Regions from separate parts of the Alteromonas sp. CNT1-28 genome, predicted to be linked through region 2. Evidence: predicted binding sites of a transcription regulator. Region 2 holds the regulator's gene; each other region holds the start of a gene.
The links. The regulator ArgR, encoded in region 2, controls arginine synthesis, uptake and breakdown. The targets are predictions, from matches to a motif close to ANTGAATANNTATTCANT.
Positions count from the first base shown of each region.

Region 1: a site for ArgR is predicted at 2,420-2,437, ahead of MHN02_RS07185 (N-acetylmuramoyl-L-alanine amidase). Genes of this name have one in related genera too.
Region 3: a site for ArgR is predicted at 5,043-5,060, ahead of MHN02_RS03655 (aspartate aminotransferase family protein). Genes of this name have one in related genera too.

Region 1 is NZ_JAKREZ010000007.1:192,501-203,208, reverse strand. It holds gene gltB (glutamate synthase large subunit) at 1-2,019, opposite strand, end outside; gene MHN02_RS07185 (N-acetylmuramoyl-L-alanine amidase) at 2,682-3,617, shown strand; gene arcB (aerobic respiration two-component sensor histidine kinase ArcB) at 3,717-6,071, shown strand; gene MHN02_RS07175 (PH domain-containing protein) at 6,246-6,800, shown strand; gene MHN02_RS07170 (PH domain-containing protein) at 6,800-8,506, shown strand; gene MHN02_RS07165 (sodium/solute symporter) at 8,608-10,185, shown strand; gene MHN02_RS07160 (response regulator) at 10,196-10,708, opposite strand, start outside.
Region 2 is NZ_JAKREZ010000013.1:49,573-60,280, reverse strand. It holds gene fabV (enoyl-ACP reductase FabV) at 297-1,475, opposite strand; gene MHN02_RS10310 (FKBP-type peptidyl-prolyl cis-trans isomerase) at 1,775-2,395, opposite strand; gene ppc (phosphoenolpyruvate carboxylase) at 2,629-5,250, shown strand; gene MHN02_RS10300 (alpha/beta fold hydrolase) at 5,314-6,345, opposite strand; gene MHN02_RS10295 (hypothetical protein) at 6,477-7,283, shown strand; gene mdh (malate dehydrogenase) at 7,595-8,533, opposite strand; gene argR (transcriptional regulator ArgR) at 8,771-9,235, shown strand; gene MHN02_RS10280 (type 1 glutamine amidotransferase domain-containing protein) at 9,301-9,984, opposite strand; gene MHN02_RS10275 (carboxypeptidase regulatory-like domain-containing protein) at 10,178-10,708, opposite strand, start outside.
Region 3 is NZ_JAKREZ010000004.1:65,512-76,219, forward strand. It holds gene MHN02_RS03635 (bifunctional diguanylate cyclase/phosphodiesterase) at 1-86, shown strand, start outside; gene MHN02_RS03640 (DUF1338 domain-containing protein) at 152-958, opposite strand; gene astD (succinylglutamate-semialdehyde dehydrogenase) at 1,076-2,545, opposite strand; gene astA (arginine N-succinyltransferase) at 2,559-3,596, opposite strand; gene MHN02_RS03655 (aspartate aminotransferase family protein) at 3,617-4,825, opposite strand; gene MHN02_RS03660 (HDOD domain-containing protein) at 5,288-6,454, opposite strand; gene MHN02_RS03665 (aminodeoxychorismate/anthranilate synthase component II) at 6,752-7,336, opposite strand; gene trpS (tryptophan--tRNA ligase) at 7,437-8,444, opposite strand; gene rpe (ribulose-phosphate 3-epimerase) at 8,510-9,187, opposite strand; gene MHN02_RS03680 (TorF family putative porin) at 9,493-10,311, shown strand; gene MHN02_RS03685 (hypothetical protein) at 10,484-10,708, shown strand, end outside.

The DNA.
Region 1 (10,708 bases), on a different contig from region 2:
CGCAGTGGCACCTAAGCCAATCAACACCGCGAAATGGTGTGGATCGCGGGCACTTGCTGTCTCAACAACAACGTTAGCATCGCAGCGTAATGACTTTTCAACTAAGCGACGCTGTACCGCACCAACTGCCATTGCTGCAGGGATAACCAAGCGATTTTGTTTAATGTTTCTGTCAGACAGAATAACGAACGCAGCACGCTTGTTTTTAACCAGCATCTCGACTTCGTTACACACGCGCTCGATGGCTTTCTTCAAACCTTCTTGCGGCGCATACTGAAGCTCCACGACTTCTGAGTAGTAGTTGTCTGGGTTAAATTCGCGCAGTTGCTTAAGGTCGGTATACATTAGCACTGGCGAGTCAAACAATACGCGGTCAGCGTAACCTGAGGTTTCGCTAAATACGTTTTGCTCGCGGCCAATACAGGTTGCCAACGACATAACGTGGTTTTCACGTAGCGGGTCGATAGGCGGGTTAGTAACCTGTGCGAATTGCTGACGGAAATAGTCGTAAACCGTACGTTGACGCGAGGACATAACCGCCATTGGCGTGTCATCACCCATTGAACCAACGGCTTCTTGACCGTCTTTCGCGAGTACTTTTACAACTTGTTGAATTTCTTCATAGCTGTAGGCGTGTAGCTTGTGGTACACCGCCATGGCATCGTCGTCAAACACGCGTTTACCAATTAATGACGCATCAAGCTTTTCAATTGGTGTAAGTCGACGAATATGCTTATCTAGCCACTCTTTATAAGGGTGACGTGCTTTTAAGTCTTCATCAATTTCAGTAGAGCGCCAGATTTTGCCTGTGTATGTGTCTACAGCAAGCATTTCACCTGGGCCTACACGCCCTTTTTCAATTACGTCAGCTTGCTCGTAATCCCAGATACCTACTTCTGAGGCTAGGGTAATGAAACCGTTCTTAGTAATAACGTAACGAGCAGGACGTAGACCATTTCTATCAAGGTTACAGGCAACGTGGCGACCGTTAGTTAAAACGATACCCGCTGGGCCGTCCCATGGTTCCATGTGCATAGAGTTAAACTCGTAAAATGCACGAAGATCATCGTCCATGGTCTTGTTGTTTTGATAGGCGGGTGGAACAAGTAACCGCATAGCACGGAATAAATCCATACCGCCGGCTAAGAATAGCTCCAGCATGTTATCCAGCGAGGATGAGTCTGATCCTTCAGTATTAACGAAAGGGGCTGCATCTTTAAGATCTGGAATAAGTGGCGTTGCGAATTTAGCAGCACGTGCCATGGCCCAGTCGCGGTTTCCTTTAATGGTGTTAATCTCACCGTTGTGCGCAAGGAAGCGGAAAGGCTGAGCAAGCGGCCAGCGTGGTAGTGTATTTGTTGAAAAGCGTTGGTGGAAAACGCAAATTGCGCTTTGCATACGCTCATCGGCAAGATCGTGATAAAAGGCAGGTAAGTCTTTTGGCATTACCAAGCCTTTGTAGATCGTTACCAAGCCTGACAAACAAGCTACGTAAAAATCGGGATCTTTCTCAAGACGTTTCTCAGCGCGGCGGCGGATCATATACAAACGACGCTCAAGGTCGCGTTTTCTCCAACCTGCTGGCGCGTTCACAAATACCTGTTCAATTTGTGGAACACCCGTTAGCGCTAATTCACCCAGTACTGAGTGGTCGACAGGCACTTCGCGCCAACCCACTACTGAAAGTGTTTCTTTTTCTAGTTCTTCATTAAGTACTTCACGCGCGGCTTGCGCAAGTACCGGGTCCTGACTTAAGAAAATCATGCCCACGCCGTATTTTTTGCTGAGTTTCCAGCCATTTTCTTCGGCGATTGCATGGAAGAACGCATCCGGTTTCTGTAGTAATAAACCACAGCCGTCACCGGTTTTCCCGTCGGCGGCGATACCGCCACGATGCTGCATACGGTCAAGACCGTGTATTGCAGTAGTTACCAATTCATGACTGGCTTCCCCATGAGTGTGAGCGATTAAGCCAAACCCACAGTTGTCCCGGGAATCATTGGGATTATATAAACTCATCTCTTAACTCCTTCAACCTTTTGACTGGGCAAGGTATGCGTTGCGTGTAGATGCGCCTAGGTTTGCGTATCACAACATTATTAGACGTCTTTTATGCCTGCGAGCGGTATTGCTCGCGGCGTGCGCCTTTCTTGTCGTTATTTTATTATTAGAGGATTCCAGTCGTTTCCGCATTTTTATGCATTATTGCGATGCGGGCCGTACAAAATACCCACATTAAAAACTAAAATCAAACGCTAAAAGTATAAGCTTTATAGTGAATTAGTATAAATATAATTAAGTCGATATTAATCAGTTGTTTACGTGTAATCATTTATGTTTGTAACAAAAATGTTATCAGTATTGCAAAGTTAATAACTCATCCCTTATAAATGATATTACTTCTCATTTGTGTTTTATTAATGAATAAATATGCTTTGAAATTGATGTTTTATGTTGTCAATAGCGGTTTGCGGTGTATTTTTATTAATTTGTAAAGCTATGGTTCCACTAATATAAGTAGTTTGCTATATTGGTTGAAAATTAACCACAGGTAAGGCTCGTGGTGCGCTGAAGGATGTTGATAGAGAGCCCTGTGTGTGAATTGAGTGTACGCTTATGTGGAAGGCGAAGAATAAAAATTCACTGTGGTGGCGTGCTGTTAAGACAATAAGGATTATTGTATGAATACACTACATGCTTTACCACTGCCTTTATTTAGTATAGATGATCATATTCTAACTGGCGACAATATCACCTTCAGGCTTTCTCCTAACACATCTGGGCGTTTTCAATCTGGATCTCCCGATACTATTGTTATTCATTTTACCGCCGGTAGTAGCCTTTCATCTTCGGTGAATGTCTTGACCAATGCCGATAGCGGTGTGTCAGCTCACTTTGCCGTTGGACGCAATGGTGACATTGTTCAAATGCTTCCGACTAATAAAATAGCGTGGCACGCAGGAGAAAGTTATTACGAGGGGCGTAGTGGCTTGAATCAGTACTCTATCGGCATTGAATTAGACAATGCCGGCCAGCTTAAGGCTAGAGGAGACGGCACCTTTGAAAGTTGGTTTGGCGAAATTTTTGGCGAGAATGAAGTATTAGCTGCCCAGCACATTAACCAACAGTTTATGGGCTATTGGCACAAGTACACCGACGTACAAATTGTTAGGACGCTATCGCTGTGTAAAGCGTTGTGTAGCCACTACAACATCTCTACTATCGTCGGGCATGAAGAAATAGCGCCGTCACGAAAGGTCGATCCTGGCCCCGCTTTTCCCCTTCAAAGACTCAAAGCCGCTGTTTTGCAAAGTGATAGTGAAACGTGGGCAACTGAGTCAAGTGATTCGAATTCACAGCGAGAGGCGCATGATCAAATTCAGCGGGATCTCGCTAGCCCTGTAAAGCGGGTGGCCAATGTAAGTGCCAATTCGCTGAATGTGAGAAAAGGGCCAGATGTTTCGTACCCAACTGTCGAGAACGGTTTGAATAAGGGCGAAGTGCTAAAAATACTGGAAAAGCGAGGGGAGTGGGCGAAAGTGTCTTACACGAAGGTGGGATGGGTGAATACCAAATACATTAATGAAATTACTGAAAAGTCGCCTTTCAAATCCTAATTCTGAGCAGGGCCGCAGAGTTATGCTTTGACAAACCGCATTCCCGAAAAGAGGAAAGCCTGATAGGATAACCGCAAAATAAGCTTAAATTAGACGTACATGCATTCAGATTCACCAAACGATTCTTGGGCAATTCGCTTTGCCCAATTTGTTCAGCGTTTTGGCACTCTAAAGCTCAGCATAATGTTTGTTGTTCTTTCGCTTGTGTTTACGCTAGGGGGCTCATACGTAATTCGCGTGAGCATGGGAAGCCAGGTTCAGCCCGATGACTTCATCAGTGCTGTAGTACTGACCATGTTATCTGCGCCTTGGGTACTTTATTTCTTTAGTGAGTTAATCAAGCAATTAGAAAACTCACGTACCAACTTAAAGGAAGTGGTAAGCCAGTTGGAAAGTTTGCGTGAAGAAGATGTCTTTCTTAACCGCGAACTTCAAAGCAACATCAGACAGCTTAATCACGAGATAGAGCAGCGCAAGCAAGCACAAGAAGAGCGTGAGGCGCTGTTTAAAGACTTAGAAAAAGAAATTCAGGATAAATCAGAACAAGAAGCACAAGCACGCCGCTTATCAACCTTGTTACGTTCAATCATCGATGCCTCGCCAGACTTAATATATTACCGAAATGAAGAAGGCAGGTTTGCTGGTTGTAACCGTATAGCGGAGCTTATGACGGGCAAAACCGAGCAAGAGCTGCTTGGCTTAACGCCAAAAGACGTATATGAGGAAGAGCTTGCCCGCCAAATTGTAGCGAGTGATCACGAAGTTCTAGAAACCAACGCCAGTATCACAGAAGAGCTGTGGCTTCGCTTTGCTGATGGACGTCGTCGTTACTTCGAAATGAAGCGTGTACCTTTCTTCGATAAAGACGGTAATCGCCTTGGCTTGTTGTCGTTCGGTCGAGATATGACTGAGCGTAAGCAGGCTGAAAATGCTGCTGCAAAAGCAAGTACCGACAAAACTCGCTTTATCGCAACCATAAGTCATGAGCTACGCACACCGCTAAACGGTATTGTGGGCTTAAGCCGTATGCTGCGTGATACCGAGTTGAGTGAAGAACAATTTAACTGGGTAAGTACGATATACGCCAGCGCTATAACATTAGGTAATATTTTTAACGATATTATCGACCTTGATAAGTTAGACAGAGATAAGCTTGAGCTGAGTCTAAAAACCATATCGTTGAAAGACTTTACCGAAGAACTTAGCAGCATTATTCGTCTACTTGCAGCCGACAAACAGCTAGAGCTTAAAACGACAATTAACGAGCCGCTTCCCCGTCTTGTTGAAATAGATGGTACGCGCCTTCGTCAGATATTATGGAACATCCTGTTTAACGCAGTGAAGTTCACACAAAAAGGTCACGTAAGTCTAACGGTTTCATCGACGAAACCTGATGGTGATAAGGCGTACGTAACATTTGTGATTGAAGACACGGGCGTAGGTATTCCTGAAAGCGAAATTGATAAGATTTTTGCCATGTACTATCAGGTTGATCACCCTGACCACCAATCGGCCACAGGTACCGGTATTGGATTGGCAATTTGTAAGCAAATGGTCGACTTGATGAAAGGTGAAATTCACGTTTCAAGTAAAGTGGGTAAAGGCACCCGTTTTGAAATTGTGTTGCCTGTTCAAATTTCTAATAGCCCGATGAAAGTCGCGCAGCTTCAAGTGACAGGGCTCAATATCTTGTTAGTAGAAGATATTGAATTGAACGTAATGGTCGCTAAAGCCTTGCTCGAGAAGCTTGGCCAGAAAGTCGATGTAGCAATGACCGGTCAAGAAGCCATAGACAAAGTCAGGGAAAACCAATACGACCTTATCTTGCTTGATATTCAATTGCCTGACATGACAGGATTCGATGTGGCAAGTACGATTATTGAAGAAGATCTGGTTATGCAAACGCCTATCGTGGCGCTAACGGCAAACGTCATTAAAAAGCGTGATGAATACTTAGAAAACGGTATGGATGACGTTATTGCGAAGCCGATTAAAAAATCTCGCGTTATCGAGGTGTTTAACGAGCTGTTCCATGCACCACCTGCACCGCTTGAAATTGACGGCGAAGTAGAGCGCCCTGAACCTAACAAAACATTAAGTAACATTTTAGATATGGACTTGTTACAGATGTTAGTTGATACCATAGGGGATGAAATGGTGCGCGCTAGCGTTAAAGTATTCCAAGAAAAAATGCCTGAATACATGGAAATACTGCAGCTAAGCTTAAGTGCGGACGAAAAGTCAGAAGTGTGCTCACAGGCTCACAAAATTAAAGGCGCCGCTGGCTCTGTTGGTTTGGCTCGTGTACAGCGTATTGCTAATCAAATTCAACAGGGCGACCACCCTACATGGTGGGAGAACGTGCATGATTGGGTGGAAGAGCTACAAATGGCCGTTCAGCACGACATGAAGGCACTACACGATTGGCTGAATGAACAGCAGGTTGATGACTAGTTAGCATAACGCGCTCTTTAATAGGTAACGTAAAAAAGAGGGCTTGCCCTCTTTTTTGTTATAAAAACTGCGCTAGATAAAGCGGTCAGAGCAGCGTTGCTAAGTAGCTAAGCCTCTCCTTAAAAAAAGCGGCAGGCTGATCTTATTTATACAGTGGTAAAAGGAATTAATGCGATGACAATTAGCGCACAACAAGAAACCGTGTTTTCAAATAATCAGCTCAGTGTTGAGGAAATTCCCTCACTTCAAACGCTCGCATTACTTCCTATATCCAAAAAGTACCGGACACTAAATATCCTCTCCATTGGATTGATAGCCTTAGTGCTAATCGGTATTGCTTCTGCGTTACGATTCCAAAGCTTTTGGTCATTGCCAGAAGGACTGCTGCAAGCCTACCCGTATGTTGTTGCTGGTATCGTCGCTGTAGGCTCTCTATGGGCGCTGTACCACTTTTTTGCTGATGTACGCATATTTTATGCGATTCGAGAGCAAGACATCAGTAAGCAGTCAGGGCTAATTTTTAGAAAACTTTCGTGCCAACCTATTTTGCGTGTTCAGCATGTAGAGGTTAATCGCGGTCCATTGGACAGGTGGGCGGGTCTTGCCTCACTTCAGGTGTTTTCGGCTGGTGGTGAAATGCACACGTTTGAAATACCTGGGTTAAGCATTGAAAGGGCAGAGCAGTTGCGTGAGTTCATTCTTGCTCATAAAGACATAGGTGCACGCTAATGACGGTATCAGAAACGCCCTCACACCAAGCGCCTACACTTAATCAGTCAAAAGAGCTGAAAGAAGATGCTGTGCTCAAATCCCATGGGCAAGATGCTAATATGGAAGAACCGAAACTTAAAGTAGAGACGGGTGATGAGTGGCAGCGCCTCTCTCTAATTTCTATTTTGTATTTTACTATTCGCAATTTTACCAACTCGGCTCAAGTGCTTATTTATACCATTCCCGCCTTAGCCATATCGTTCAATATTTGGGATAACCTGCTGTCGCCTGAAGTACTAATCGGTGCTGGAATCCTTTTTCTATCTACCAGTGTTAGCGGCGTAATAAGCTTTTTAATGTACAAGTTTCGCGTGCACAACCAGCACGTTGAGATTCATCATGGCGTGTTTCAACGCCGCTATACCAACTTGCCTTTGTGGCGTATTCAAAACGTTAAGATAGAACGCCCTTTTTATTACCGACCTTTTGGGTACGCGCTAGTGGTGCTTGATACCGCAGGAAGTGGGAAAGAAGAAGCTAAAATTGTAGCGGTTCCCGAAGATTATGCTGAAGCGCTAAAAAAGCAGGTGTTGTATGAAAAAGCGCTGCACGATGAGGGTGACCTGGATTGTTTGCCAAATGAAGATTTATCCGACGAGCAGAGTCCGTCTTTTCCCACGCCACGAACGCGCACTAAAGCGATAGATTCTTCCCATTCAAATGAAGAAGTATTAAATCGACGGTCCGTGAAAGACATCATTATTCACGGTATCACCAACAATCGCGTGTGGATCATACTGGGTGCTGCGGCACCTTTCTATGACGATGTGTTCGGTCTGGTTTCAGAGTGGTTAGCCGATAAAGGCTTGCAGCTTAATCAGCTGGTTGGTGAACAAACGGTTGCGTGGTGGCAATTTGGATTGTATGCCTTTGTCATTCTCATGATGCTTATGGCGTTAGTGGCACTGCTGAGTGTTGGTGGCGCGCTTTTCACTTTTTACGGCTACACACTTTCACGAACAGGTGATCGCTATATCCGTCGCAGCGGCTTGCTTAATAAACTGGAAGTCAGCATGCGAGCTTCACGCATCCAAATGATTACGGCGAAGCAAGACTGGCTGGATAAAATACTAAAGCGGGTGAATTTGTATTTTGAGCAGAACTCAACGGCTGGGCAGCAAATGCAAGAACTGATGTCGCCAAATAAGCTTATTGTGCCATCGGTAACCGAAGATGAAGCCTTCGCGCTTAGTCAAGAAGTGATGCCAGGATGTGACCTGCGAGGTCAAGATTATCAAACCATTAGTAAGCGATTTATTACTTTTTGGTTGCTTGCGGGCTGGACGTTGCCTTTTATTACCTTTTTCACTATTGGCGCTGTGTCATCCCATCTAGATATTATGCTAGGTTCACTCGTTGTCTTTAGTGCGGTATCGCTGTTACTCACGCTTAGGTGGTGGCGATGGGGTATAGCCTACGACAGTAAGTACGTTTATATAAGGCGAGGTAGAATAGGCATCGACTATCAATGCTTTGAGCCCTATAAAGCGCAGCAAGTTATCGTTAAGCAAAGCGTGTTTATGAAGCGAAGAAAACAGGCCACCGTTAAGTTTGTACTGGCTTCGGGGGCGGTGACTGTGCCGTTTCTACCAGAAGACTACGTTAATAAACTAGCAGATAGTGTGCTATTCGAGGTGGAGTCAACCAGAAGGTCTTGGATGTAACGTACACTATTTCTTTGAACGCTGCTTTTTTATACGTTTTTTATGCAAATAGACCGAGTTTATGTAATGGTAGGTATTTAGTTGCTTAACCTTGCGTCTATATGGATATTCTTGATTACAGTGTCATCGCGATTTACCTCATCACTTTACTCGTCATCGGCTTTAGCTTGCGTGGACAGCAGTCAAAGAAAGATTATTTTCTCGCTGGAAGAAGCTTAAGTTGGAAACCGCTGTTACTTTCAGTGATGGCGACGCAACTCTCGGCGGTCAGTTTCATTTCCGCCCCTGCATTTGTCGGCTTCCGTGAGGGGGGAGGGCTGATTTGGCTCTCTTATGAACTGGCAGTTCCGTTAGCCATGCTTTTACTCATTACTACCGTGTTGCCTACGTTATACCGAAGCGGTGTGGTGAGTATTTATGACTATCTTGAGCGACGTTTCTCTACCTCTACCCGTATTTGTATCAGTGTTGTATTTCAATTTAGCAGAGCCTTCGCTACCGGCATAATGGTTTACGCGCTATCCATTATATTGCAAGGAACCATGCAGGTTTCATCCACGCATGCAATATTACTCATTGGTGTGATTACCGTTTTGTACTCCTTACAAGGAGGCATGAAAGCAGTTGTATATGGTGACGCGGTACAAATGGTTGTCATCGTTTTGGGCACAGCTATCTGCATTGCTTTTGGTCTTAACGCATTAGGCGGTTGGGAGCACTTTCTACAGTTACTTCCAAGCGAGCGGGTCTCTACCCTTAATTTTTCATCTCTGGGTTTAAATGGTGACGGCTTCGGCTTTTTTCCTATGGTGCTAGGTGGCGTGATCCTTTACGCCTCATACTACGGTTGTGATCAATCAGAAGCACAGAGGGCATTGTCAGCGAAATCGGAAAGCGATCTTAAAAAGATGATGTTAGCCAATGGCATTTTCAGGTTCCCTATAACACTTCTATATTGTTTAGCAGGCTTGGTGGTCGGCACACTAGCGTTTAACGACGCCAACTTGCTATCGCAAATTCCTAAAGATAATCCGGACTGGCTTATGCCGGTCTTTATTCTTAATTATTTACCTCATGGGCTTATCGGCTTGCTTGTGGTCGCTATTCTTGCTGCAGCCATGTCATCACTGAGCTCAGCAATAAACTCTCTTGCCGCTGTTTCGCTTGAAGATTATTTCAAACTCACTCGGAAACGCGCAAAACCTGAAGGCTACCTGAGTCATGCTAAGTTTGCGGGCTTGCTTTGGGGAGGGATTATATTGCTGCTTTCGCTCAATGCTGGCGATATAGCGCCTACCGTAATAGAAGCGGTGAACAAAGTGGGCTCTGTTTTTTTTGGTCCCGTCTTGGCTGTGTTTCTACTTGGCATGCTAACGAAGAAGATAAATGCCACACAGGTCAATACCGGCCTGATGTGTGGCGTGCTGACTAATTTGTCGTTCGCATTTTTTGTCGAGGACGTGTTTTGGTTTTGGTGGAATGTAACGGGGTTCGCGAGCACAGTGATACCCGCTATTATCTTGTCTGTTTTGTCAGCTAATGATGAAAACGATACAGCGACGATCACCACCTCTGGTCAACGACGCTTACTGATTGATAAGCCGATTGCCACCCTATTGCTTGGCTATTTTTGCTTATTGGTCGTTGTTTGCTACTTAATGCCGCGTTGGCTGCAGTAGACTCAGTGATTTACGCCTCTACTGTTTTGGCAACTGAGTCTCTCAGAATAATCTGATCTTTGCCCGCGTGCTTAGCTTCGTATAAGCGCGCATCAGCCACTTCTAACTGCGACTCCAAGCACTTGTGTTCCTCGGTACATACGCCGATACTGCACGTGATATTGAACTTGTGATTGGTAAAAATAGTAGAGCGCACTGCATCCATAAACGCTGAAAGCGCAGATAGATACACTTTAGGTGGCCTTACCGATACCACTGTAAATTCTTCACCCCCATAGCGCACAATAAGATCGTCGGGGAAGTAATCTTTTAACAATGCTGCAAATTCCTGCAATAACATGTCACCCGTTTTATGTCCGTAGGTATCGTTTACACTTTTGAAGTTGTCAGCATCGATCATAGACACAATGACATCCTTTCTCGACGCTTTATTGGCAAATAACTCCTCTGCTTTTTCGTAGAGAAAACGGCGATTGTATACCTTGGTTAGCGGGTCTAAGTTTGCTGAATTTCTAATGGTTTG
Region 2 (10,708 bases):
AGAAATTTACACTTATTATTGTTGTTGTGTAGCTGCAATCGCTACTGCTGTTTTGGTAGAGGCAGAAAAGACCCCTACTTAATTTCGGGATTTTAGCATTAACCCATACGTTTGTGCCACGCTATTTCAAGATAAAGGCAAATTTTTCTACAATTTAATGTAAACCTTTGGTCTTATTCATTTACATTTTGCGAATCCATACGCCGTATCAACTTGTAATCAGGTACAAAAAAGCCGTCAAATCAGACGGCTTTTGCGCATATAAGCATTAGGTTAATTAATGGTAAGTTTAGGTTTTACCAATTAACCATTGGGTCAACTTCACTGTCGTAATCAACACTTGAAATATCAAAACCGAACAGTTTTAAGAACTCATGGTTGTAACCTTTGTAGTCACTTAAGTCATGAAAGTTCTCTTGTGTCACTTGATCCCATAGCGCCTTAATTTTTGCCTGTGTTGCGTCGTTAGTTTCTTTGCCATCCATGCGATAGCGATTTGCTTCATCTAACGTTGGTGTATTGCCGAACAAGCATTGTGTGAACAAGCCATGAATCTGCTCAATACACCCTTCGTGGGTGCCTTCCTCTTTCATCACTTTATAAATAAGTGAAATATACAAAGGCATAACAGGAATGGCTGAGCTTGCCTGCGTTACCAGTGCTTTCAACGAGCTCACATTGGCTTGCACAAGCAAATCACTGTTTTTACCAATAATGGCTGCGGCAGCGCGATCTAGGTCTTCTTTCGCTTTACCAATCGTCGCTTGACCATAAATAGGCCATGTTAGTTCTTTACCGATATAGGTATATGCGGTGGTTTTACAGCCTTCAGCAAGCACATCGGCTTCACGTAAAAAGTCCATCCAACGTTCCCAATCTTCACCGCCCATCACTTTGATGGTGTTAAGGATTTCTTCGTCGTTGGCTGGCTCTAGCGATACTTCATGCACTTTGTCTTTATCAGTATCGTAGGTTTTCGTAGTGTACGCCTGCCCTACAGGCTTAAGCGTAGATTTATACGTTACGCCTGTTTCTGGGTCGGTTCTACGCGGGGATGCAAGGCTATAAATGACCAAATCAACCTTGCCCATTTCAGCTTTGATTTTTTCGATGGTTTCATTTTTGATTTCATCGGAAAACGCATCGCCATTAATAGTTTCTGCATACAAGCCTTTTGCTTTGGCTTTTTCGTGGAATGCAGCGGTGTTGTACCAACCGGCAGTACCCGTTTTACGTTCCGTTGGTGCTTTTTCAAAACACACACCCAGCGTTTTAGCGCCATAGCCGAACGCAGAAGTAATGCGTGATGCTAGGCCGTATCCCGTAGAGCTACCAATAACCAATACATTTTTAGGGCCTTCGCCTAAGTCGCCTTTTGCTTCTACATGAGCAATTTGTTCGTCAACCGCCGTTGCACAGCCAACAGGGTGCGCGTTTGTACAAATGAAGCCTCTCACTTTAGGCTTGATAACCATAATAATTTTCCTTATTTGAGCGTGGGGCTATTGTAATGCCGAAGCCACTGATAACAACTCGGAGCAGATGAAACCTAGCATATCGCAAACGCAAGGCGACACCAATGAAACAACGTGCCAAATTTAGGTTTGCTTTGTATTTACGAGAAAAGACAGAGAAGAAAAGAGATAGGAAAAAGAAACATTAGGCCATATCGCTAAATTTAACGAAGTGCGGGCTAGTTTTTAAAACGTTATGAACTATGAATAAGAAAAGATGGAACACAGGTGTACAGAACTGCACACCTGTGAACAACACATTAACCTAGAACGTCTAGAAGCTCTACGTCAAAGATAAGCGTGCTGTATGGTGCAATAGCTGCGCCCGCACCTTGCTCACCGTAAGCAAGATCATGTGGCACGTATAAACGGTACTTAGCACCTACTTTCATAAGTTGAAGTGCTTCAGTCCAACCTTTAATTACGCCGCCTACAGGGAATTCAGCTGGCTGGCCGCGCTCGTAAGAGCTGTCAAAAGTGGTACCGTTAATAAGTGTACCGTGGTAGTGAACACGTACAGTGCTAGCCGCAACTGGTGTTTCACCGTCACCTTCAGCGATAACTTCATACTGAAGACCAGATTCAGTAACGGTTACTTCGTCACGCTTCGCATTTTCTTCAAGGTACTTTGTGCCTTCTTCAATAACCGCTTTGCTAGCTTCTTCTTTAGCCGCTTGCATACGCTTGTGAATTTCGCCGAACGCATCACGTAGTGTGTCGTTATCAACCTGAGGCGCTTGACCTGCGAAGGCGTCTTTTAGGCCAGCTACAACAGCGTCAATCGCTAGTCCGTCAAACGGATTTGATTGTAATTGTTGACCCATTTGAAAACCAATGCCGTAACTTGCTTGGGTTTCTACTGTATTGAATGTATCAGTCACAAGAACTCCTGAAATTAAATTACAAATGCAGTACAAATTTCAAACAAAACGCATAACGCGAGAATGTTTCTGCATTTTCCGGTGCAAGAGTGTATCACACCACAAAATATCTTGCTTTGAGCAATGTGAACTAGGGTGCAAAAGTATCAAAATGTTGTAAATTATAACCGAAAGTGGTTAGACAAGTCGCAAAGGACACAGTATGGTTAAGGCCATATATTTAGGAGGATAGCATGCAAACACACTACGATGCTGAACTGAAAGATACCGTTCGATACCTAGGTAAAACCTTAGGTGAAACAATCAAAAATCAATTGGGTCAAGAGTGGCTAAACCGTATTGAAAAGATTCGTAAAGGCGGCCGAGCTTCTTATCAGGGAGACGCTACATGTAGCGAAGAACTGAAAGAAACTTTCAAAACAATGTCTGACAGCGATTTGCTTACTGTTGGCCGTGCATTCGCACAATTCTTGAATTTGGGCAACATCGCTGAGCAAGAATACAATGCAGCAATGAATGTTGATGCGTCTATTGATGCACTATTTAAACACCTAGATAAAGCTGAATTAACAGCTGAAAAAGTGCAGGATGCGGTTGCAAAACTGAACATCGATCTTGTACTGACCGCGCACCCAACTGAGGTTACGCGCCGTACACTTATTCACAAACATAAAGAATTGGCGAACTGCCTTCAGGCTATTCACCAAGAGTCGCTTAATGATGTTGAGCGTAAGAAAATTGAAACCCGCATTGCTGACCTTATTGCACAGGCTTGGCACACTGAAGAAATTCGTTCAGTACGTCCAACACCTGTTGATGAGGCACGCTGGGGCTTCTCTGTTATTGAAAACTCATTATGGGAAGCAGTGCCAGACTTTATGCGCGAGCTTGATGGTCGCCTAAATGAAGATTACGAAGTATCACTGCCACTAGATTCGTCTCCCGTTCAGTTTAGCTCTTGGATGGGCGGCGACAGAGACGGCAACCCATTTGTAACGTCAAAAGTGACTGAGCAAGTATTATTACTTGCTAGAAAACGTGCGGCCAAGCTTTTCGCGATTGATCTTGACCGCTTGCAAGTTGAGCTTTCAATGTACGACTGCAACGACGCGTTACGCGAAAAAGTCGGCGACGCCAACGAGCCATACCGCGCCCTTCTTCGTCCACTTGTTGACAAGTTCATCGCAACCCGCGATGGCATTAGCGACTACTTAGCAGGTAAAAACCCGGATACTTCAAACTGGGTTGAAAGTGATGATGAGCTAATTGAACCACTGATGCTTTGCTACCAGTCACTGTTAGACTGCGGAATGCAAGTTGTAGCAAACGGTCTGCTACTGGACACTATTCGTCGTGCACGTGTATTTGGCATTCACCTTCTGCGCCTTGACGTGCGTCAGGACTCTGAGCGTCATGCAGACGTTTTCAGCGAACTAACACGCTATCTTGGTCTTGGTGATTATGCTCAATGGAGCGAAGCCGACAAGCAAGCGTTCTTATTGCGCGAGCTTGGCTCAAAACGCCCGCTATTCCCTGCTCAATGGGATGCGTCTGATGACGTGAAAGAAGTGCTTGATACCTGTAAGGTAATTGCGAAGCACAGCAAACACGGCTTTGGTATCTATATTATCTCTATGGCCAGTGAGCCATCGGACGTTATGGCGGTTCAGTTGCTACTTCAAGAAAGTGGTGTAGATTGGCCAATGCCAGTGGCGCCATTGTTCGAAACGCTAGACGATTTGAACAACTCGCCTGACGTAATGCGCAAACTTCTGTCTATCGACTGGTATCGCGGTTACGTTAAAGGTCGTCAATTCGTTATGATTGGTTACTCAGATTCAGCCAAAGACGCAGGTGCACTTGCTGCGGGCTGGGCTCAATACCAATCACAAGAAGCCTTGGTTGCGATTGCTGACGAGTTTGACGTAAGCCTGACCCTATTCCACGGCCGTGGCGGTACAATTGGTCGTGGTGGCTTGCCAGCACATGCTGCCATTTACTCTCAGCCTCCTGGCTCGCTAGACGGCGGCTTCCGTGTAACTGAGCAAGGCGAAACTATTCGCTATAAATTCGGTATGCCTAAGCTGGCTAAACGCAGCCTAGGTATTTACGCCAGCGCCATAATTGAAGCCATGTTATTCCCGCCTCCGGCACCAAAAGAAGAATGGCGAGAGCTTATAACTGCAATGGCAGCCCAAGGTCGCGATAACTACCGTGCAACCGTGCGTCACGATAAAGAGTTCGTACCTTACTTCCGTGTTGCAACGCCAGAGCAAGAGTTAGGCAAACTCCCACTAGGTAGTCGCCCAGCGAAGCGTAAGCCACAAGGTGGTATTGAGAGCCTACGTGCGATTCCATGGATATTTGCCTGGGCACAAACTCGTTTGGTACTGCCAAGCTGGTTAGGCGTTATGCGCGCTATCGATAGCGTGAAGACACCGGAAAATGAAAAAGTAGTTAACGAGATGTTCAGCGAATGGCCGTTCTATCGTTCACGTCTTTCAATGCTGGACATGGTGTTCCATAAAGCCGATCCGCGTATCAGTGAAGCTTATGATGAGCGCTTGGTACCCAAAGAGCTCAAACACTTTGGTGAAGCATTGCGTAGCGAGCTTAAAGAAAGCATCTCGTCGCTGTTGGCTATAACCGGTGACGGCGACATCATGAAGAACGACCCGCAGGGTAAAGAGTCTATGGAGATCCGTGCAGGATATCTTCAGCCCCTTCACTACCTGCAAATTGAGCTTCTGGATCGTATTCGTAAAGCCGGTGACGATGCACAAAACACCAGCCTAGAGCGTGCCATGATGGTTACCATCGCGGGTATTGCAATTGGTATGCGTAATACAGGTTAAGTACGCTAACCCTTCAAATCAAAGAGGCCCGCTTCGTATTACGTAGCGGGCTTTTTTATTACGCTACTGAAAGTGCGCCGCTAACCAACTATTGATTTCGCTTTCCACCTCTTCGCGATAGAACGTTAAGCTGTGATCGCCGTTTTCGTAAACAACCAGCTTATGCGAGTGGCTTTTGTCTTTTAGATGCTGTGCCGCCTTGAGCGAATGTGAAACGTCGACGCGCACATCTGCACTTCCGTGCACTAGCAAAATAGGTACATTCGGATTTAGCTCATCAATCCATTTTACCGCTGAGCGTTCATCAAGGGCTTTTGTTTGGTTTTGCTCCATATTCGGAACAAGTTTATTAAGCAGCGCCTGCATGTCTGGACGGCGCGCCACAGTTGTATGTAAATCAGACGGGCCTGCTACAATAACTGCACTAGCAATGTCACTTGTGTTCTTTCGAAGCGCCTGCCAAGTCATCATGCCGCCACGACTTACGCCATATAAAGCAATCTTATTGGTGTCGGCATTAGGTAATTGCTTGGCTATTTCAATCAGTCGCAAAACGTCGTTTACATCGTCGCCGCCAAATTCATCTTTCCCTTGGCTGAATTTAGCACCGCGATAATTACTCGCCAAAACAATATAACCCTGTTCGGCGAGCGGCATTAAACGCTCAACCACCGCTATGCGCGTTACATTATGCTTATGATTACCACCGCGATTATAAATGATCACTGGTAGTTTTTTGTCGCCAACATGCTTTGGTGACACCATAACACCTGAAATCTTTAAACCATCCGATTCGTACTCAATCCATTGCGCACTTGTTGTCTTCATAAGCGCATTGAATTTTTTAGGGTTTACCGCTTTTTGCCATCTATCCACATACACGACTTTTTGGTTATTGCTTTGCGCATGCGCTAACCATGCCTTGTAATCGGTAAAGGGAAGCGCATCGCCTTTGAGCGTTAATGCTTTAGGCAACTGAGCAAACGCAGTGTCTGCCAATGGCGCTGTATTGCTTGTAGCAGCAACAGTATTGGCGTTTATGCATAAACTAAAAAATGTGATGGAAAGTAAACTAGCGCATTTAAAGAAAGTCATAACACATCCTTGTCTAATTCAAAAAAAGAGCTTCAAGCCACTAGTAAATAACGAAAGTATTTGTGACTCAACAAAATACGCATATAGTTAGTAACAAAATTTGTACCCCATACATTTTAAAGGAATAAAAAGTGCGAACATTTTTACTACTAACCTTTTCTACTTTGCTTTCGTTTAATAGGCTCTCTTTCGCTAGCACAATGGAATTACCCCCGGGTTTGTGGGAAGGCATAAGTCAAGATGAAACGACATTTAGGTTGCTTCAAATACAAGAGAGTGGCGAACACAGCTTTTTTGAAATCGCCATTCCAGGAGGCTTCAAAAAAATGCGTCGCACACCGTTCACCAATGACGACATCACTTGCATAGAAAACCGGTGCACAATTAAAACAACGATCGAAGGTGATGTTACACGTACACTTACCCTTTCGCCTCACTTAGATAACGCTTTTAACGTATTAGAGTCGAGCTATAAGGACAAAGAAAGTTATATTTCTCAGACTTATCAAATGGTTAAACAGGAAGCAAAGTCAACGCCGAGAAAGTTTTTAGAAAACCGCAAGCAGATACTATCTAATGCAAAGCAGCATATCGCTAATCATCCTTTTGGCACTTGGATTGGTGTTATGCAGTATTTAGATAGACCCGAATTAGCATTACTCGAATTGTACGAAAGCGAACAAGGCTCACTGCGCGTTTATAGAAAAGGGGAAGACGCATTTAGGGAAGTCCGATCACCATTTACTGCTGAAGATGTAAGCATAGATGCTCGAGTCATCGAAATTGAAGCTTCCCACACAACTTTCGCTTCAAAGATTATCCTATTCGTTCTTACGGACAACATGATTTCCGGCTATACATACGCGTTACACAAAGGCTACCCAGTCGCGATGGGTCCAATAAAGTTGTTTCGAATAGAGCCATTACAGACACAGTAAGTCAATTAGGAAATAGACTTATTGCTAGCTATGGGTGGAATGCTTAATTGGCGATACTTTAATTAATAGGCTCTCCTGTGCCAAGGATGCCGTAGCGAAGCCTACAAAGACGCAACAAAAAAGGCTTGATACGTAAGGCCGTAACAGACTGCTCTTTTCTAAAAAAACTTCAGTGATTAGGCTATTGAGATATTCGGAGTTGGCGGGGCTTTGATAAGTAGGCTCTCCACCGCAGGGATGCGGTGGCGAAGCCTACAGGGAAGTATTCACGGCGTGCCTACGTTCAAAGGCCTGCCAATGACACTCACCAATTAGCCGTTTACGAAGTCTACGCCTAGCTTGATGTCGCCACGTAGGCCTTCAAGCATGTCGTTTTTCGCTTTTTCTTCAAATGCGCTTAGCTCGCCGTATGGCAAGATTTCTTCAACACCGTTTGCGCCTAGGCGAACTGGATGTGCAAAGAATGCTGCGTCGTCGCTGTCGTCAGTTTGTACATAAGTGTACTCAACAACGTTCTCGCCTTGCATTGCTGCAACTAGAGATAGACAGAAGCGTGCCGCTGCTTGACCCATTGATAGGGTTGCAGAACCGCCGCCCGCTTTAGCTTCAACAACTTCAGTACCCGCGTTTTGGATACGAGTAGTTAGGCTAGCAACTTCTTCGTCTGTGAACTCTACACCTTCAACTTGTGAAAGTAGAGGAAGGATAGTTGTACCAGAGTGACCACCGATTACCGGTACGTGCACAGAAGATACGTCCACACCTTTAAGTTCAGCAACAAACGTTTCAGCACGGATAACGTCTAGTGTCGTTACACCGAAAAGCTTGTTCTTGTCGTAAACGCCTTTAGCTTTTAGCGTTTCAGCTGCAATAGCAACAGTAGTGTTAACTGGGTTAGTGATGATACCAACACACGCGTTCGGGCAGTTATCAGCTACACCTTCAATTAGGTTTTTAACAATGCCGGCGTTGATGTTGAATAGATCAGAACGATCCATACCTGGCTTACGAGGCATACCCGCTGGAATTAGAACAACGTCTGCTCCAGTTAGTGCATCAGCTAGGTCATCTTTACCGTGACCGGTTACTTTTACCGCAGTGGGGATGTGGCTCAAATCAACGGCAACACCAGGAACAACTGGCGCTACGTCGTAAAGCGCTAAATCTGAACCTGCTGGCAATTGTGTTTTCAACAACAAAGACAGCGCCTGACCAATACCACCGGCAGCACCTAACACGGCTACTTTCATACCATTTCTCCTATGGGATTACTTCACGTATTTAAACGGAACGTCACACTAATGCAACGCGGGGGAAAACTCAATCACCGGATCGTCTTATTAACGTTATTTATGGCGATTTTATCTCGATATTCATTATCATGAATGATTATGCAAAGAAATTGCGCAAAGTCTACCTGTACGGCACAATATACGCATACTAAATATAATTCCTAACGATAACCCTCAAAAAAGAAAAGAGCGCTAATGGCAAACGCAAAACAAGAGCTACTCATCAAAGCTTTTAAAGAAATTCTTAAAGCAGAAAGTTACGGTTCACAGGGTGAAATTGTTGATGCATTAAAAGCACAAGGCTTCGACAACATCAGCCAATCTAAAATCTCTAGGATGCTAAGCAAATTCGGCGCGGTACGCACGCGAAATGCCCGAGGTGATATGGTGTATTGCTTGCCTCCCGAGCTAGGTATGCCTACGGCTAAAAGCCCTCTTAAACAGCTGGTACTGGATATCGTTCACAACAACGTAATGGTAATCATTAGAACCAGCCCTGGTGCTGCACAGCTTATTGCGCGCTTACTTGACTCATTGAGTAAGAAAGACGGGGTTTTGGGCACCATTGCAGGTGACGACACTATTTTCATCGCGCCAGCGGATGTGTCTAGAATTGAAGAACTAAGGCAGCGTGTTGAAGACCTGTTTGAGAACGTTTAGGTAGCCACGCTATTAAAACGGTGCCCTCTCATTGAGGGCACTATATATTCTGCTGTTCGCTGACGCTAACTCAGTAGCTTAATCAGCGAATCGGCTGCTGGTCGTGATGACGGCGGATTCTGTCCCGTCACCAGTAACCCGTCGGTACACACTTTTACAGCAAAATTGTCGGCGCTCTCATACTTACCGCCTTTTTTAACCAGTTCATCTTCAACCAGATAAGGCACTACGTCTGTAAGTTCCATTGCAGCTTCTTCACTGTTTGAAAATCCGGTAACAGATTTTCCCTCTACCAGGTATTTGCCATCAGGCGTTTTGACGTCTTTAAGCACAATTGGCGCGTGGCATACTGCCCCAACGGGTTTATTAGCTGCGATAGTGTCTTCGATTAGTTTTATCGAGTGCACATTGTCAGAAAGGTCCCACAACGGACCGTGTCCCCCTGGATAGAACACTGCGTCAAACTCTTCAGCTCTCACATCTTCAAGCGGAATAGTCGACGCTATAGCGCTACGCGCCACCTCATCTTTCGTATATCGCATAGCGTCATCTGTCATTGCATCGTCAGCCAGACTATTGGGATCGATAGGCACTTGCCCTCCCATGGGTGACGCCAACGTTATCGTATATCCTTGGTCTTTAAATGCGTAGTACGGCGCAGCAAACTCTTCCAGCCACATGCCTGTCTTTTTGTCAGTATCACCCATAATTTCGTGAGATGTCATTACCATTAGCATACGTTTTGACATAAGCCCTCCTTGCGAGCATTTAAAAATTTGTCGTCAATTACTTCGGCTAATGTACGTAGTTAGATCATTAAAAAAGCGGAGGATCGTTTGATTGCATGATTGTGAGATTAATGGCGGGCATAAAAAAGTGCCACTTCCTATTAAGGAGAATGGCACCTAACACTACAACTTGTAGCTAGTGTTTTTCTACAGCTTAGAAGCGGTAGTTAACACCTACGCGGATTTCCCAAAGTGAAGGACCGCGAGATACGCTTTGCTCTGGTCTTGAGAACGCGCTGTACTCGTATTGACCGGCATCGTTAAAATCTGCAGCAATAACTTCATCACCGCCGAAGCTACCTTGACGGAATACGCCCCATTGGTCGTTGATTAAGTTAGTTACGTTCTCGATTACGAAGAACGCACTTGCTGTGTGACCTTCGTAGAAGCCTGGTAGCTCTTGAGAGATACGTAGGTCAGCTTTAAACCACCAGTCGGCAGTTTCACTGTTGCGCTCAAGAATCTCGCCTCGCTCGAAGCCATGGTCTTCAACCCAACGGTTGAATTCAGCTTCAGCAACTTCAGCAGTTTGAAGTACTTCACCGTCGCGGTTAGTTTGGTCGACAAACACAACATTAGGGTCATTTACTTCAGGAATGTAAATAAGCTGGCGAGCAAATACACCATCCCAAGGGAATGCTGAGTTGTTGCTATGAACGTAAGAGAAAGGCTTACCTTCGTTAGC
Region 3 (10,708 bases), on a different contig from region 2:
TTCAGCTAATGCAGGGGTTTTACTTTGATAAACCAATGCCTTACGATCAGTTCTTGGCAAGGCATACTACAGAGCCTAATCGGTAATGTCTTCAGCTAAGCATAAACAAAAAAAGCCCTATCGGGCTTTTTTTAATGACTAAGCAAGCTCGTTACTTAGCATTGGTGCTTTCAAAGATTTTATCTGCCGATGCGGCAACAAAGCCTTTGTAAAGCTTACCATCAGGCATTTCATAGCGTTGTGCAAACTCGTAGAAGCAGCTTGGAATTGCCACAGTTTCGTCGCTAAACGCTACGTCAGCACGGTCAGCCATCGTTGATGATTGCGCTAAAAATACGTCTGGACCACCTTTAATTTCGCCGCCAGAGGTGTTTAGCACAAAGCCTGCTTCTTTAAGCAATGTGTTTACGTCGGTAAGCTCGTCAGTACGGGTTAAGTGATTAACACTTACCGTAAAGTGGTTAGCACGGAAGCCCCATGCTGCCATCCACGCCGCGTATTCTGATTCGTTAAGCAGTGTGTCGTATTCTGCTTTAGTAACGTCCCAATGTTTACCCGAGTACAAGAAGTTATCTGCATCCACTACAGACTCAGGCATTTGATCAACCATCTTCTTGATAATTGCTTGAGCAGTTTCAGAAAGCTCATTTACACGAAGCTCACTAATAAATACTTTTGGTTTAGTATCGTCAGGGTGCTCGAAATGCTTTGCAGTAAGCTTTTTCGCTTCAAAGTCATAGTCGCCTTTAGCTTCATAACCCAATGCTAAGAAGTGCGCAGCAAGCTTGTCTAAGCGGGTTTTATCAAGAGCAAAAGTTCGAAAAGCTACATGGTCGTTAACGATGTCGTTCGTGTTTTCTTCACCCGCTAAAAGTGCATGAATTTTGTGCGCTGAGGGAGTGATGGTAACGTAATCGTCCCACATGTTGCTAAACAACGTATCGATGTTGCTATGCATGGTGGTAGGGTCCTTTCTGTCGTTGACTATTTTTAAACGAATAGTTCGTATAGGGTTGGTACTAAACTGGCCGACACAAAAATCATGTCGGCCTTTTTATAACGTGAAAAGCTTGGGTTACATCGACAAGCCTGGGCTTAATTTGCCCGGCATAGTAACTTTATCAAGCTCAACTGAAGCAACTGGGTACGCACAGTAGTCGGCTGCATAAAACGCACTTGCTCTGTGGTTACCGCTGTCGCCCACGCCACCAAATGGCGCTGCGCTGCTTGCACCTGTAATAGGTCTATTCCAGTTTACGATGCCCGCGCGAATGCGTGCGAAGAAGTAGCGATAATCTTCTTCGTTGTCGCCTAGAAGACCTGCTGATAAGCCAAAGCTGGTGTTATTCGCTTCTGCGATAGCTGCGTCAAAATCGCTGTAACGAATCACTTTAAGTAGTGGACCAAAGTGTTCTTCGTCAGGCAGTGAAGCAAGCATGTCAGTCACATCAATGATGCCAGGAGTAGCAAAACCTTTGTTCTCGTCTTTTTGTTCAAGGCGAACCAGTACTTTACCACCAAGGTTTTCAAGCTCTTGCTGTGCTTTTACCATCAGTGCAGCGGCATTACTTGAGATCATTGCGCCCATAAATGGTTGATCTTCAGCGTCATAATCACCCACCTTAATATTCTTGGTCACTTCGATTAAGCGAGCAAGGATTGCATCACCCTGTGCATCGGCTGGTAAGAATAGGCGACGTGCACACGTACAGCGTTGACCTGATGTAATGAAAGCAGATTGAACGATGTCATGTACGGCAGCATCAACATCAGCCACATCTTTGACAATGAGTGGGTTGTTACCACCCATTTCAAGAGCCAAAATTTTACCTGGGTGACCTGCGAACTGCTCGTGCAAGATTTTTCCTGTGCGTGAGCTACCCGTAAAGAAAAGACCATCGATATCGTTATGCGACGCCAAAGCCTTACCTGTTTCAACTTCACCTTGTACTAGGTTGAGTACACCCGCTGGCAGGCCAGCAGCATCCCATAGCTTCACCATTTCTTGTGCAACCATAGGCGTCAAATCGCTTGGTTTAAACACAACTGTGTTACCTGCAATAAGGGCTGGAACAATGTGTCCGTTTGGCAGGTGGCCAGGGAAGTTGTATGGGCCAAATACAGCAACAACGCCGTGAGGCTTGTGTCGAATGAAGGCTTTACCTACAGGCATTGGGTTTTCAACGTTACCCGTGCGTTCAAAATAGGCTTTTTCAGAAATACCAATTTTGCCCATCATGGCGCCAACTTCAGTGGCAGTTTCCCACTCTGGCTTACCCGTTTCTTTAGCCATAGCTTTGGCAAGGTGCGCTTTAGCTTCTTCTAGCTTAGTGCCATAAACCTTAATAATCTCAAGACGCTCTTCAACGGTTTTCATGCTCCATACTGGAAGTACAGCACGAGCAGCGTTAATTGCGTCATCAATTTGAGAGGCTGTCGCAGACTTACCTTCCCAAATCACTTCGTTTTTTGCAGGGTCAATTGACGCTAAGTCATGACCTTGTCCGGCAACCCATTCACCGTTGATAAAATGTGTATGTAGCATAGTGGGTGTCCTTTTAATCTCTGAATGTAACGGGGGCGAAGCGTACGTGCTCTCCCTCTTTGACATTCAATGCAGCAGCGGCTTGGCGAGATAGCACGGCAACTTGCTTTTCTTCGCTTACCGTCATCTCGGTGGCAACTGCACGAAAATCAGATACTGATGTATTAATGATGTAGTGCGTTTGCCCTTGGGCAGCAGCGCTATCGTCAATCACTACAGGCAGTTTTAAACTCGACTGAGCCGTGCGGATGTGGCTTAAGTTTGCTTCTACCGTCGGGCCTGCGTCGAAAATGTCTACGTAGCCGCGGCAAGAAAAGCCTTCTTCTTCAAGAAGCTGAAGAGCAGGGCGTGTTTTGTCATGGACTTCGCCAATGACTTCTTGCGCTTCTTTGCTAAGCAGATTTACGTATATCGGGTACTTCGGCATAAGTTCAGCAATAAACACTTTATTACCAATGCCTGTTAAGTAGTCAGCAGTAGGAAAATCCATTGAGAAGAAATGGGTTTCCAACCACTCCCAAAATGGTGAGCGTCCTTCTTCGTCACTCACACCGCGCATTTCAGCAATAACTGTCTCTGAGAAGCGTTCACGGTGCTCCATCATGAACAAGAATCGAACCTTTGAAAGGAAGCGGCCGTTTATGCCGCCGCGGGCTTGTTCGCGAAGAAACAGCGTACATATTTCAGTAACACCGGTGTAGTCATTACAAAACGTTAGAATGTCTACCGTGTTGTGAATGTTAAGCTCGCGCGAGGCGTGCACTACTTTGCTTAGGTGGTAATGATAGAACGCATCGTCTATACCAACAGCCGCTTCAATACCTGTTGTTCCTACTACCTGTCCGGTAGTGGTATCTTCCATTACAAACAAGTATGACTCATCGCCAGGTTCGGTTACGTTTGGTTTGTTAAACGCAGTTTCTGCACGATCAATTTTACGCTGCAGCAACTCGTCGTTGACAGGTAAAGACGTAAAGCCAATACCTGATTCAACGGCGATTTCTTTAAGCGCGTTATAGTCGGCCTTCGTGATAGGGCGAATGATATTCATGTTCGCTACTCGTGTTGTAATTATTCGGCGTTTACAACGGCAGCAACGGCGCGTTCAAAACGTGCAAGACCTTCTTTGATGTCTTCATCAGGAATAACCAGGGAAGGTGCAAAACGAATAACGTTCATGCCAGCAACAAGACACATAAGGTTCTCTTTCGTTGCAGCCATCATGAAGTCACGTGCACGGCCTTGGTATTTCTCATTTAACGCACAACCTAACAGCATGCCTTGACCACGTACTTCTTCAAATACGTTGTACTTTTCATTGATAGCACCTAGTAGTTCACGGAATAGGGCTTCTTTCTTAAGCACACCTTCAAGCACTTCTGGCTGGTTCACGATATCTAACGCTTTTTCCGCAACAGCACAGGCTAGTGGGTTACCACCGTAAGTACTACCGTGGGTACCTGGCTTAAGGTGTGCAGCGATGTCTGCTGTGGTAAGCATGGCACCAATTGGAAAGCCGCCACCAAGAGATTTTGCGGTTGTTAGGATATCAGGTGTTACGCCAAGACCCATATAGGCATAAAGGTGACCAGTACGACCAACACCCGACTGAACTTCGTCAAAAATAAGTAATGCGTTGTGCTTGTCACAAAGTTCGCGAACGCCTTTTACGAAATCTACATCAGGTGGAATAATACCGCCTTCACCCTGAAGCGGTTCCATCATTACCGCGCAGGTTTTGTCAGAAATTAGCGCTTCAAAGGCAGCTAAATCGTTGTAGTCACAGTGGTCAACAGCGCCTGGCTTAGGACCAAAACCGTCAGAGTAAGCAGCTTGACCACCTACTGTTACGGTAAAGAAGGTACGGCCGTGGAAACCTTTGTTGAAAGCGATGATTTGGTTTTTGTCTTCACCGTGCTTGTCCAGCGCCCAGCGACGAGCTAGCTTCAATGCTGCTTCGTTCGCTTCTGCGCCTGAGTTTGCGAAGTAAACTCTATCTGAAAACGTTGCGTCATTTAGCTTTTTAGCTAAACGAAGGGCTGGCTCGTTAGTGAAAACGTTGCTTAAGTGCCAAAGCTTGCTGCCTTGTTCATTAAGAGCTTTCACAAGCTCTGGGTGACAGTGACCTAAAACGTTAACTGCAATACCGCCTGCAAAGTCGATGTACTCAGCTCCATCTTGATCCCATACGCGTGAACCTTCACCTCGAACAGGTACCATACCTGCTGGGTTATAGTTAGGAACCATTACATCATCAAATGTAGCGCGAGTTACGTTCATCTTTGTTACCTCTGCGTTGGGCGCCAATCACACTGTGTGATTTGGCCTATCGAATCTATGAGCACATTTTAGTACTACTTTGGTCGATAAGCGTTAATTGGGCGCGTAAAAACTAATCGGATTTGTTCAACAGTATGCCATTTTTTTTAACATTTGTCTTCTATGCAAAAGGCTGCAGCCCTTTATTTATAAGGACTGTGGCTTAATTTGCAGGAAAAGTGAATAACTATTAACTACTGGGCTATATCAATAAGTAATAATCAATTTTTGCGCTGAGAAAAGGGCTACATACGGGTTTTACTGCACTGTGAGGCAATAAGAAAGGGGGGATAGGACCGGAAGCCTTACCTGTTTAATGTCGCTAAAAACGGGCAAGGCATTGAGCAAGCGTCAATAATTTGGGGCATCATGCACATGAAATGAAAAAGGTGCATAACGAGTGCATGAATATCCACTAAAAAATTAATGATTCTCTTCGTTTTTCACCAAAGGAAGGGTGAAAATATCAATGGTTTTGAGTTTTTCGAGTGCACCTGCAGGGTAGCGTTGCTCCATGAAAAGCGGCTTTACTTCTTTCATTTCAACAAGCTTTAACTGATGTAACATCCGAATTTGTGTGTAGGTTCGGGCTTGATGAAGTACCTTACTGAGTGTTTTAGGCTGTGCGGGTACTTTATCGGCACACGCTCGCATAGGTTCTGCAATAGGCAAGCGCATTAAATGCATCCACTCCAGAATATCCGCGCTGATTGCATCTGCGAATTCTTGCTGTAGTGCAATAAGGTGGTTGGCTGAAGGAGCCACTTTGAGTAGCGCTTCATGTCGCTTTTGCTCTTTGTCTTTCTGGCATTCTTGCAACAGATGTAGCTGAATTTTATCGAACAGTTTGAAGTAAAGTCTTGTTACGACACAACGCCCCAAATTACTAAGCATCGCAAGGGTATAAGCCTGGTTTTTGTTTAGATCCGTAAGCGCTGCAAGGCGTTTCGCCGTTATGGCAACGCCAGTCGTATAAGGCGTAAGCTTTTGTTTAATTAGCGGGTAAGGGTCGGTAATCTGAGGCATAGCACGCTTTAAGATGAGCGACGGTATCAATGTGCGTAGGTTTTCAATACCCAAAAAGCTCAATGCTGTGCGCAGTGTCTCTACCACAATGATACGCCCACGGGAGTCTTTGCGTCTAAATTGTGGAGTATTCACCACAACGATCAGTTCATCATAAAGCCAAGGCATGGTTGCGGCAATTGGCTCTAGTTTCGAAACCGAGCATGCTTTCACGGAAAGTGCATCAAGAAGCTCGCCGATATTTTCGGGCAAGTTAAGTACGTTTTGAACGAGCTCGTCGGTATAGCTTAGCTGCTCTGTTAATTCACCTAGAAGGATCTCGTGAAGATGGTGACTCACTGATTCAAGGTATGACGCTTCGGTTTTCTCTTGAAGGCGCTTGTTTTCAATCGCCACTTTTTCAACGTGCAATAGCAGCCTGCGCGCATCACCTTGCTCCGATTGCTCGAAGCTTACTTCTCCCACCTTGCGCCTTCCTAGCATTTCCAGCACTCGCTCTGGCGATATGATCATATTTTCAAAACGATCATCTATCGTGGGCGGTGTGGTTGCCCCCATTGTCATATTAAAAGCACTCCTGCTCATAACTTTTTGGTGAACGGCAATATTATCGTACATCAGGGGCCTTTATTACTTTCGCTACGGTAATGATAAAAATGGTAGCTACTGCTTGAAAGCAAGCCTTATTTACCCTGCAACTGTTGATATTGCGTGTGCGATGCTTCGTATAATCTTTATTCAGCGCATTGGCTAAAACGAATTATGAAAAGTTAAACGAAAAATCAGTGAATTGCGAGTAATTCTGGCCTTCAAGCGTAACCTTTTACGCTATAAAAGCGTATCGGCATCAAACTCGTATACTTAAATTGATTTAAACTGAAGAAATGCATCCAGTACGCTATGACCGTGTTCGGTAAGCAGTGACTCGGGGTGGTACTGCACGCCCCAAATAGGATGATGGTTATGGGAAATTGCCATGATTTCCTTTGTGCCCTTTGCGGTTTCACACCATGCATCAACACTCAGTGAGGCAGGTAGCGATGCGGGATCTAAAACCAATGAGTGGTAGCGCGTCACGTTAAACGGGTTAGGTAAGCCTTTGAACAGGCCACTGTTGCGGTGTGTTAGGGGGGAAACTTTTCCATGCTTAATCTCTTGTGCACCTACTACCTTGGCACCAAACACTTGACCTATAGCTTGATGACCCAGGCATACACCTAAAATAGGAATCTTGCCTGCAAAATGTTCAATCGCAGATAAGCTGATGCCTGCTTCGTTTGGCGTGCATGGTCCCGGTGAAATAACTAACTGTGAAGGCGCTAAGCGAGATATGTCGTCTAAGGTCAGTGCGTTATTTCGCACCACTTCAACGTCGATGCTGAGCTCAGTGAAATACCGAGCGAGGTTATGAGTGAACGAATCGAAGTTATCAATTAACAGCAACACAGCAGTGCTAGTCCTTGGTATTTCTAAGTTGCGAAGGTTTTAGCCATGAAGGATTAAATGAACCCTTCATGGCGTGTAGCAAGATGTTGGAATTCGGCTGTTATGGCTTTGGAATAAAGCCGACCGCTTTGTATACTTTAGCCAAAGTTTCAGCCGCTCGCGCTGACGCTTTCTCAGCACCCTGACGCATTACGTCGTCAAGATATGCTCTGTCTGCGCGAATTTCAGCATAGCGGGCCTGAATTGGTTCAAGTAGAGCAACCACAGCGTCTGCAACATCACCTTTAAGGTGGCCATACATTTTGTCGGTATATTCAGGCTCAAGCTCTTTAATTGATTTACCCGTCGCAAGCGAAAGTAGAGTCAGTAAGTTAGACACGCCTGGCTTTTCAGTTGGGTTAAAGTAGATATTAGCTTGCTCGTCAGAGTCGGTCACGGCACGTTTGATTTTCTTGGCCAACTTCTTAGGATCTTCTAATAAGCCGATGAAGTTATTCGGGTTGTTGTCAGACTTAGACATCTTCTTTTCAGGCTCTTGAAGGCTCATGATGCGCGCGCCAAAGTCTGGGATATACGGGTCAGGTAGACGAAATACATCGCCGTATAGATTGTTAACACGTGTAGCAATGTCACGAGTTAATTCAAGGTGCTGCTTCTGATCTTCACCTACCGGTACTTTATCTGCTTGGTATAGCAAAATATCTGCTGCTTGGAGGACAGGGTAGCTGTATAAGCCTACATTAATGTTATTTTCGTTCTTCGCAGACTTATCTTTGAATTGAGTCATGCGATTAAGCTCACCCATTTGGGCGTAACAATTCAATACCCAAGATAGCTGTGCATGTTCAGGCACATGGGATTGCAAAAACAGAGTACTTTTTTGTGGATCAATACCGCAAGCAAGGTAAAGAGAAAGGCCGTCTAGACAAGCTTCAGCAAGCTGCTTAGGGTCTTGTCGTACAGTAATAGCATGCAAATCCACTATCATATATAAGCAGTCGTGGTCGTCTTGCATGGAAACCCACTGTTTAAGTGCACCCATGTAATTGCCAAGGGTAAGTTGTCCTGAAGGCTGACAGCCACTTAATACAACGGGTTTATTACTCATTTCTTTTTACCTGTAATACGTTAAATACTGTGAAAATAAAGCTTGGGAAAATAAAGCTTCAAAAATTATGCTTTAGACAGTGACGCTAGTTCATTGCGCATTTGCTCAATGACATCGCTGTAGTCGGGTTGAGAAAAAATAGCCGAACCAGCCACAAACATATCCGCGCCCGCTTCCGCTATTTCGCGAATGTTATCGACTTTTACGCCACCGTCAATTTCAATTCGAATATCGTAGCCGCTTTCTAATACACGCTGTTTCACCGCGCGTACTTTATCTAAGGTGCTAGGAATAAACTTTTGACCACCAAACCCTGGGTTAACCGACATAATAAGAATGTGGTGCAGTTTGTCCATGACGTGGTCAAGGTAATGTAGTGGCGTTGCTGGGTTAAATACGAGCCCCGGCTTGCAACCTGCATCGATAATAAGCTGTAGAGAGCGGTCTATGTGCTCAGACGCTTCTGGGTGAAAGCTAATATAGCTGGCCCCTGCATTCGCGAATTTTTCAATTAAGTCATCGACGGGCTTCACCATTAAGTGCACATCAATGGGAGCGGTAATGCCGTAGTTTCTTAACGCCTCGCAAATCATTGGCCCAAACGTAAGATTGGGTACATAGTGGTTATCCATTACATCGAAATGCACCACATCAGCGCCAGCCTCTAATACCTTTTCTACGTCTTCGCCAAGTCGAGCGAAATCGGCCGATAGTATTGATGGAGCAATTAGGAATGGTTTCATTGCATGTCCTTTCATTCTAAAAACAACAAGGTGCGTTGCCACTTACGTTTCACCTTTGCGAAAGTTTACCCAAATCCGTGCTTCTTTACTATGCAAAGGGTTAATCAGCGTTAATTTCACGGAAATTTAAGATAAACGGACTTTGTCAGAACGTTGCCCAATTTTGGTGAGCGCGCGTTATGTTGGTGCATTTTTATGCAGCGTTTTTTTGTTTCGGTGACAGCGGATGAATTTTTAAAGTTAAATAATCTTCTAAATTTCAATTGGTTAATTTATTTTTTGCGAGTTTTTTTGATGAACCATAAATGGGCATCAACTTTGCGTTATCCAGTCCAAAAAAGAAAACACAGACAGAAAAAACGAATTACAACAAGTTTGAATTTGACTGGAGAACACACATGAAAACATCTACAAAAAGAACAATACTTGCCGCTGCTATTTCTTCAGCGTGTCTGTTAACAGCCATGCCTAGCTATGCAGAAGGTTCATTCACTGCTAACGCTAGTGCAACCAGTAACTACATCTGGCGTGGTCTAACACAAACAACTAACGAAGCTGCAGTACAGGGTGGTATCGATTACGCGCATGAAAGTGGTTTTTATGCGGGTACGTGGGCATCAAATGTCAGCTATGAATCAGACGACATTTACTCTTATGAGCACGACATGTACTTTGGTTTTTCTGGCGAGTCTGAGGGTATTGCGTACGACTTTGGTTACCTTTATTACAACTACGATGATGAAGCAAACTTTGATTTTGCTGAAGTTTACGGCACCGTAGGTATGGGTGGGTTGAGCCTTACTGTATACCTTTTAGCGCACACTGAAGCTGACGAAGGCGAAAATCAAGACTTCGGTTTTGCACAAGCATCGTATACCTCGCTTGATTACAGCATGGAGATCTTAAACGGTACGGAACTTGGTTTCCACGTTGGCTATCACGAAGGCGATTTCGCTGAAGCATTTAACGGCGTAGAGGGTTATGCGGACTACGGTGTTTCGATCGCTAAAGATGGTTTTAGCTTCGCTGTAACTGGCACTAACTTAGATGACGACGGTGCCGATGCATTGGATAACGACGCAGTGAAATTTACTGTAGCATACTCTATGGACTTCGAACTGTAATGACCTTGTAGAGGCCATTGGATGGCCTTTATCAAAACGTTGAGTACTAAAAGCCTAATGTGTTTTCGTTAGGCCTTTCATTTTTCAAAAAGCAACGCATTTTTAACTTGTTCGTAACCTGCTTTTGATTATAATGAGATTAATTTTTAAACGAGTGTAAGGAGTATTCAGGATGAAGGTTCTTCCATTTTTTGCGATTTGTGGAGCGGTAGCGCTTGTTAGCGTTGCGGTTACAAGTACGCCAAATTCACACTCGTCAGTATGCGAATTCCAACCCGTTACGGAGTTCAACCCCAAGTTGCCCGCAAGCCATATTCAAAACCAATGTGCCCGTCATCAAGAGGGTGTTGAGGAAGTCAGTTGGCTGTCATGGATAGCGGGGAAATCATCCTCTTTC